2 regions of the Clostridium sp. Marseille-P299 genome follow, and region 1 is predicted to be linked to the other one. Evidence: predicted binding sites of a transcription regulator. Region 1 holds the regulator's gene; the other holds the start of a gene.
The links. Region 1 encodes LexA, which represses DNA repair genes until DNA is damaged. Its sites were predicted from a motif close to CNAACANNTGTTNG; they were not measured.
Positions count from the first base shown of each region.

Region 1 (4,223 bases):
TTTTTCTTTTTCAACCGTGGAATTTGAACGAGAAGGAAATACGTATACTGCAGATACCTTACTTCAATTAACAAAAGAATACCCGGATGTCATGTTTTACTTTATTATCGGTGGGGATTCTTTGTTTCAATTAGAACATTGGAATCGGCCAGAAGTAGTTCTCTCTCTAGCGGAGATTTTAGCTGCTGGAAGAGGCGAAAAAACAGAGGATGAAATGTTAATTAAAATAGATGAACTGAATGAAAAATATCAATCTAATATACAGTTTTTAAAAGTACCTACCTTTGATATTTCTTCGAAAATGATTCGTAATCATTTGAAAAAAGGCAATTCAGTGAAGTATTTTCTACCAGAAAAAGTAATATCCTATATTAAAGAAAATAATTTATATAAATAGTTAACGTTTCAAGAATCGAGCCAAACCAATTAAGGGAGTTATATTATGAGCTTACTTAGTATAAGTGCACTGGATGAAATTCAAGAAAGTGTTTCAAGTGAAATTCCAAAGAAACGTTATTATCATACTTTAAGTGTGGCATATTTAGCGGTAGCACTTGCTATGTGCTATGGTGAAGATACAAGTAAAGCTATGGCTGCAGGTTTGTTACACGATATCGCAAAATATACTACTGGTGAAGAGGCTATAAGAGAATGTAGAGAAGCGAATCTTCCAGTTTCTGAAGTGGAAGAGAGAAATACATTTTTACTTCATAGTAAGTTAGGTGCTTATTATGCAGAGCATAAATATGGAATTACGGATTCTGACATTTTAGCTGCAATATCCAATCATACGACTGGAAGGCCTAATATGTCAACACTTGAAAAAATCGTATTTTTAGCAGACTATATTGAGATGCGAAGAAATCAACCAACAACTCCTAGCCTTGCTATTATTAGAGAAACCGCATTTAAACAGCTAGATTTAGCGGTTTTTTATGCACTTGACAATACCTTGCGATATTTATCGAGTACACAAAGGGAAATTGATCAATTAACAGTGACAACATATGAATATTATAAAAAGGAGTTGAATCTATAATGAATCAATCAAAAGAAATGGCATTATTAGCATATAATGCGCTTGAAGATAAAAAATCTGAAGATATTAGAGTAATTGAAATTGGAAATATCTCAGTTATTGCTGATTATTTTATTATTGCCAATGGTAATAGTTCTTCTCAAGTAACTGCCATGGTAGACGCAGTAGAAGAAGCACTTGGAAGAAAAGGTTTTGAACCAAAGAGAATTGAAGGTGTTCATTCTTCTGGATGGGTTTTAATGGACTACGGCGATGTAGTTGTTCACATCTTTTCTAAGGAAGATCGTTTATTCTATGATTTAGAAAGAATCTGGAGAGACGGTAATACTGTATCCTTAGAAGATTTAAAGAAATAATAGAGTAGAATGTGCAATAGAAAAAACTATATGAGTTTAGTTCCTATAGTTTAAGATAAAAGCTGCCATACGTGTAGATTACAGAATAAGAATCTATATGTATGGCAGCTTTTCGTTTAAAAGGTTTAAAACATACGAAATAAACCTATAACTTTACCTAATATTTGAACTTCAGTAACGATGATTGGGTCCATAAAATCATTCTCTGGTTGTAAACGATAATGATCCCCTTCTTTATAAAATGTTTTTACCGTTACAGAATCATCTAATAATGCAACTACAAAGTCACCATTGTTAGCATAAGTTTGCTTTTGTACAAGTATCTTATCGCCATTAAAGATACCTGCATTGATCATACTATCACCCTTTACACGTAACATAAAGGTTTCCTCGTTTGGCATATATTCGGTTGGAATAGGAAAGTACCCATCAATGTTTTCAACTGCTAAGATAGGTTGACCAGCAGTAACGGTACCTACAAGTGGTACATTAACAACTTCTCGACGTGAGATATTAAAATTATCATCGACAATTTCAATTGCTCTTGGTTTGGATGGATCACGTCTTATGTAACCATTCTTCTCAAGTGTTTCTAAATGAGAGTGAACTGATGATGTTGATTTTAAATGAACTGCTTCACAAATCTCTCTTACAGCAGGTGGGTATCCTCTATTTATAATTTGAGCTTTTAAATATTCAAGTATTTCTTTTTGTTTGGAACTTATCTTACCATAACTCATTTATCGTACCTCCGTTCGATTTTATATATTATATCATACCGTCAGGAAAAATGCAAAACTAATGTTCGGTATTTATAGTAAATTATTTATCTTGTTTTATGTAGATTTTAATAGAAGATATATAAAAATAATTCATAGAATGCCAGTATGTTTTAATAGTGTCTATTCAAATGCAAAGGTACAATAAATGAAATGAATTAGTAAAATATTAGTTTACCGGCGTATAGTTTATTTCAGAAGTTTCATCCGTTGCTGTTATTTTAAAGATAACGGGTCTAAGACCGTCGTTACAACTACAAATCGCCACACCTGGTTTATCAATCCAGTCTCCATAATAAAAGATATCACTGCCATGGGAAAGAGCGAATACATATTGGTACATAGCTTTCCACGCTTCGTCACATAATCCTTCCGGTTTTGCGTAATCTCCGTAGAAGACATCGCCTACCTTATGCATAGGACATTTACCTAAGCCTTTGCACCCATATTCTTCAGCTAATTCTTTGTCAAAGGTTGTTTTAAGTACTTCAATTTTACACTTTTTCATAATCTATTCTCCTTTACGATGTTATGCTTTTATTGTACAATAAGTTGAATTACAAAAAAAAGTACGCACTTTTTTGTCACATACTTACGAGAAGGGAAGTGTAAATATGAGTATGAAGGAATTTAAATCTATAAAAAAGCTAGATGACACACCATTTGGCTATACTCTATCTGTAATCGGTGGGAAATGGAAAATGGTTATATTATATTGGTTAATTGAAGTTCAACCAGTTCGATTTAATGAATTACAACGATTAATAGGCACGATATCCTATAAAACTTTAAGTGTACAATTAAAAGAATTGGAAGATGACGGAATCATAATAAGAAAAGAATATCCTCAAATCCCACCTAAGGTTGAATACTCCTTATCACCAAAGGGATTATCTTTATATCCAATTATGGAATCTATGTGCCAGTGGGGAGAGGCAAACAAGATGGGAGATTCTACAAAATAAGAGATTAAAACATAGATTAAAACATAGATTCAACGCATAGTTTAACATATATTAATAAAAGACAATAGACTACTATATAAAAAACCAAAATGTTCTTTAAGGATAAAGTGAACCCCTCTTGTTAGACAAAATCTAACGAAAGGGGTTTTTCTTGTGTAATCGTAATTTCTTGATTTTATGTTCGATATTACATAAGGCTGATATCATTCGTATAAAAAGTATAAGTAATACTTCTTAGCCTTGTAATCCATTTTCTTGACGCTCCATGTTTTCTACAACAATATCGTAGATATCGCCTAGAGTGGAGCAGTACTCCAATACCTTCCATGGGGAATTGGTATGAAAATGTATTTTTATCAAATCTTCATCTCCAACGACAAGTAAACAATCGCCTTCAAAATTTTGTGTAATATATTCATTGATTTTATCTTCCGAAAGATCATGACCTTCGATTAATAATTGAGTATCAAATTTAAATTCAAGCATAATTCCTCTCCTTATATTTAGTTTATTACTGTAGTTACGTAATATATGATGATTTTCTGTATGTAACAACAATTCTATTATACCAGTGTTTAACAAATTTGAAAGTATTTATTTTACTACCTCAATTTTCCTATTAACAAAAATATATATTGACAATCGAATGAATGTTCGATATAATTTAGAAAACATATGTTCGGGAATGTATGTTCGATAACAAAGGAGGTACTATTATGGTTCAGGTAAATCAAAGAAATAATACAATGGATAAAACGATAACATCACTAGAGGTGATTTTTAATCGAAAGGTATTTGGCTTTGTACTTATTGTTTCACTCGTTTTGTTATTATCATCTGTAATGTCACATAATGTTTTTGCTCAAAAATCAGGTGTAAGAAAAAAAACGGTTACATCAATATTAATAGAACCAGGCGATACTTTATGGAGTATTGCAACTAAATATTATACAGAAGAGTATGAAAGTATACCAGTTTACATAGAAGAGATTAAGAAAAGTAATAGATTGTATACCGAAGAAATTCATGCAGGAAAATACATTATTGTTCCTTATTATTATGATGTTAATTAAAAGAGGAAGAT
Region 1 is NZ_FJVE01000007.1:2,084,827-2,089,049, reverse strand. Features, by position in the region: gene nadD (nicotinate-nucleotide adenylyltransferase) at 1-397, shown strand, start outside; gene yqeK (bis(5'-nucleosyl)-tetraphosphatase (symmetrical) YqeK) at 443-1,039, shown strand; gene rsfS (ribosome silencing factor) at 1,039-1,395, shown strand; gene lexA (transcriptional repressor LexA) at 1,521-2,135, opposite strand; gene BN4220_RS17040 (TIGR04076 family protein) at 2,344-2,682, opposite strand; gene BN4220_RS17035 (winged helix-turn-helix transcriptional regulator) at 2,789-3,139, shown strand; gene BN4220_RS17030 (kinase to dihydroxyacetone kinase) at 3,374-3,625, opposite strand; gene BN4220_RS17025 (LysM peptidoglycan-binding domain-containing protein) at 3,856-4,212, shown strand.

Region 2 (4,223 bases), on a different contig from region 1:
TAGTAATAAATATATTAAAATATCTGTTATAAAATAGGTGTAAATTTATATGACAAGAGGTGAGAGCAGTGGTTGAATTAGACCAATTTAAATATACACTTGGTACCTATGAGAAACCTCTAATCGAAGTGAGGGATTCACTTTGACCTCGCAAATAAACAGCTGAGGATTGAGGAAATTGAAGGAATCATGGAGGAACCAAACTTCTGGGATTCCACAGAAAAGTCACAAGCTTATATGAAGGAATTAAAGAATTTAAAGGATGTATTAGCTCATTATAACGGCATCAAGCAACAATTTGATGATATAAAAACCTTAATTGAAATGGGTTATGAAGAAAACGATCCGACCTTAATTCCTGAAATTCAAGAAGAAATGGACCATTTTATCGAAGAGTTTGAAGAATTAAGATTAGATACTTTACTCTCTGGTGAATATGATAAAGATAATGCAATTCTTACATTACATGCAGGTGCAGGCGGTACAGAAAGCTGTGATTGGGCAAGTATGTTAGCACGTATGTATCAAAGATGGGCAGATAAAAAAGGATATACTACTGAGATTCTTGACTTTTTAGATGGTGAAGAAGCCGGGTATAAGTCAATTACTATGCAGATCAATGGAATGAATGCATATGGACATTTAAAATCGGAGCGTGGGGTGCATCGATTGGTTCGTATTTCTCCATTTAATGCGGCTGGTAAAAGACAAACTTCCTTCGTTTCTTGCGATGTCATGCCTGATATTGAAGAGGATATTGATATCGAAATCAATGATGATGATTTACGTATTGATACGTATCGTTCTAGTGGTGCAGGTGGTCAGCACGTTAATAAAACATCTTCAGCGATTCGTATTACTCATTTACCAACAGGAATTGTAGTGCAATGTCAGAATGAAAGATCCCAATTTCAAAACAAAGACAAAGCAATGCAGATGTTAAAGGCAAAATTGTATTTGAAAAAGCAAGAAGAAAACCAAGCGAAAGAATCTGGAATTCGTGGAGAAGTGAAAGATATTAATTTCGGAAATCAGATTCGTTCATATGTACTACAGCCTTACACTATGGTAAAAGACCATAGAATGAATGCAGAGGTTGCCAATGCTCTTAGTGTATTGGATGGTAACATTGATCCATTTATTAATGCTTATTTAAAATGGATTAATACAACAGACAACAATAAAGAGTAAGGCCAGGAGGAGGAAGATATGGAAGCAACAAAGCAGGTAATTTTTAAATTGGGGGATGAGGAGTATGGTTTTGATATTATGCTTGTAAATGCAATCGAAACATACACTGGAGTTGTACCTGTTCCAAATGCTCCGGAATATATCTTAGGCATCTTAAACTTAAGAGGTGATGTCATTCCTGTTTATAGCTTACGCGTTAAATTTGGATTGCCTAAGCAAGGAAGTAATGGTTCTCAGCTAATTGTTACGAGATCTAAGGGCATGCTAATTGGATTTCAAGTAGATTTTGTACATGAAATCGTAGAAATTGGGGAAAAGCAATTAAGTGAAGTACCAGTGATCGTAAAAAGCGAGAAAACTGCATATTCAAAAGCGGTTGCTAACATAGGTGGTAGAATGGTTATTTTATTGGATCATGATGGCATTCTTAATGCAGCAGAGCATAACTCTATTACGGCTTTAGTGGAGAAACAGCTTGTTTAATCGGATTCAGTGGTAGATTAGGATTCGATATTAAATTTAAGTAAATTAAGTTGTATTAATATAAATATAATTAATATTAGAATAATTAATATAAGAATAATTTGTATAGGATCAATGATTTCGTTGGTTTTAATATTTATTATTTTACAAAGGCTATAGGGATGATGTAAACGATGATTGCGTTTGCCTCATCCCTATTTGATTTAAAAACAGAACAAACATTCGAAAAATGGATTGAATATTAATTTTTAGTATGCTATAATATCAAGATAGTGAATGGATTACGTGAAAATTGTGGATATTACAAATAGATTTATAGAGGATAGGGGGATAGGCATGGATCATTTTAAATTAGTTTCGGAGTATGAACCGACGGGTGATCAACCAGAGGCGATTGCAGAACTTGTGAAAGGTTTTGAAGAAGGAAATCAGTTTCAGACATTACTTGGTGTAACTGGTTCTGGTAAAACCTTTACAATGGCAAATGTAATTCAAAAATTGAATCGACCTACGCTTGTTATTGCACATAATAAGACACTAGCTGCTCAGCTGTATGGAGAATTCAAAGAGTTCTTCCCAGAGAATGCAGTAGAATATTTTGTTTCCTACTATGATTATTATCAACCGGAGGCGTATGTACCGTCAACGGATACTTATATAGAAAAAGATTCGGCAATCAATGATGAAATTGATAAATTAAGGCACTCTGCAACCGCAGCTTTAACAGAACGAAGAGATGTAATTATTGTTGCCAGTGTTTCTTGTATTTATGGTTTAGGTAGCCCGATTGACTATCAGAACATGACAGTTTCATTGCGTCCAGGAATGATTCGGGATAGAGACGAGATTTTAAGAAAATTAGTGGATATTCAGTATACAAGAAATGATATGGATTTTAAGCGTGGAACATTTCGTGTACGTGGCGATGTTGTTGAGATTTTCCCGATTAATAGTTCAGATACTGCGTACCGTGTTGAATTCTTTGGCGATGAGATTGATCGTATCACAGAAATTGATGTATTAACTGGTGAAATCAAATATACATTGGAACATATGATTATCTTTCCGGCCTCCCATTATGTAGTTGCGCCGGATAAATTAGAGGCTGCCATTAAGAACATTGAGATCGAGTTAGAGGAACGTATCAAGTATTTTAAAAGTGAAGACAAGCTATTAGAGGCACAAAGAATCTCGGAACGAACAAATTTTGATATTGAAATGTTACGTGAAACGGGATTTTGTTCTGGTGTTGAAAATTATTCCATGCATTTAGCTGGATTAACTCCAGGTAGCACACCTCACACATTAATTGATTACTTTCCAGATGATTTCTTAATTATTGTAGACGAGTCCCACATTACAATACCACAGGTAAGAGGTATGTATGCAGGTGACCAGGCAAGAAAATCAACCCTTGTGGATTACGGATTTCGTTTGCCTTCAGCAAAAGATAATCGACCACTTAACTTTGGTGAATTTGAAAGCAAAATCAATCAGATGATGTTTGTATCTGCAACTCCAAATGTTTATGAGCGTGAACATGAATTAAAGAGAGTAGAACAAATTATTCGTCCGACGGGATTATTGGATCCATTGGTTGAAGTTCGTCCGGTAGCAGGACAGATTGATGATTTGATCGGTGAAGTGAATAAGGAAATCTCTAAGAAAAACAAGGTATTGGTTACTACATTAACTAAGCGTATGGCTGAGGATTTAACGGATTACATGCGTGAGGTTGGTATCCGTGTGAAGTATCTGCACTCTGACATTGATACATTGGAACGTTCTGAGATAATTAGAGATATGCGTATGGATGTGTTTGATGTATTGGTTGGTATTAACCTGCTACGAGAAGGTCTTGATATTCCTGAAATTACATTAGTAGCTATCTTGGATGCTGATAAAGAAGGTTTCTTACGTTCTGAAACTTCATTAATACAGACGATTGGTCGTGCGGCTCGTAATTCAGAAGGACATGTTATCATGTATGCCGATAAGATGACGGATTCTATGAATAAAGCGATCCAAGAGACAAACCGAAGAAGACAAATTCAAGATCAGTATAATAAGGAACATGGCATTACCCCTCAGACAATACAGAAGAAAGTTCGTGAATTGATAACTATTTCAAAGAAAGTTGCGAAAGAAATGTATGATATGGGCAATAAGGATTTAGAGTCCATGAATCGTAAAGAACTTGATGCGATTGCTAAGAAAATTACGAAAGAAATGCATACCGCAGCAGCAGAACTTAATTTCGAACTTGCAGCTGAGTTACGTGATAAGTTATTAGAAATTAAGAAACATATACAAGAACTAGAGGGATAATCACGAGATAATTATTCTAAGTTTTAAATGATTTATAAAAGTTTATTAGATAGATGAGGACAATAATATGGCTGATAAAAAGCACTATATTAAAATTAGAGGTGCAAAGGAACATAATTTAAAGAATATTAGTGTTGATATTCCAAGAGATGAATTTGTAGTTTTAACTGGCCTTAGTGGTTCTGGAAAGTCATCTCTAGCATTTGACACGATCTATGCAG
Region 2 is NZ_FJVE01000004.1:123,187-127,409, reverse strand. Features, by position in the region: one part of gene prfB (peptide chain release factor 2) at 69-140, shown strand; one part of gene prfB (peptide chain release factor 2) at 142-1,191, shown strand; gene BN4220_RS00575 (chemotaxis protein CheW) at 1,210-1,674, shown strand; gene uvrB (excinuclease ABC subunit UvrB) at 2,011-4,002, shown strand; gene uvrA (excinuclease ABC subunit UvrA) at 4,070-4,223, shown strand, end outside.
Region 2: uvrB (excinuclease ABC subunit UvrB) is a predicted target of LexA. The motif match lies at 1,886-1,899, and genes of this name have one in related genera.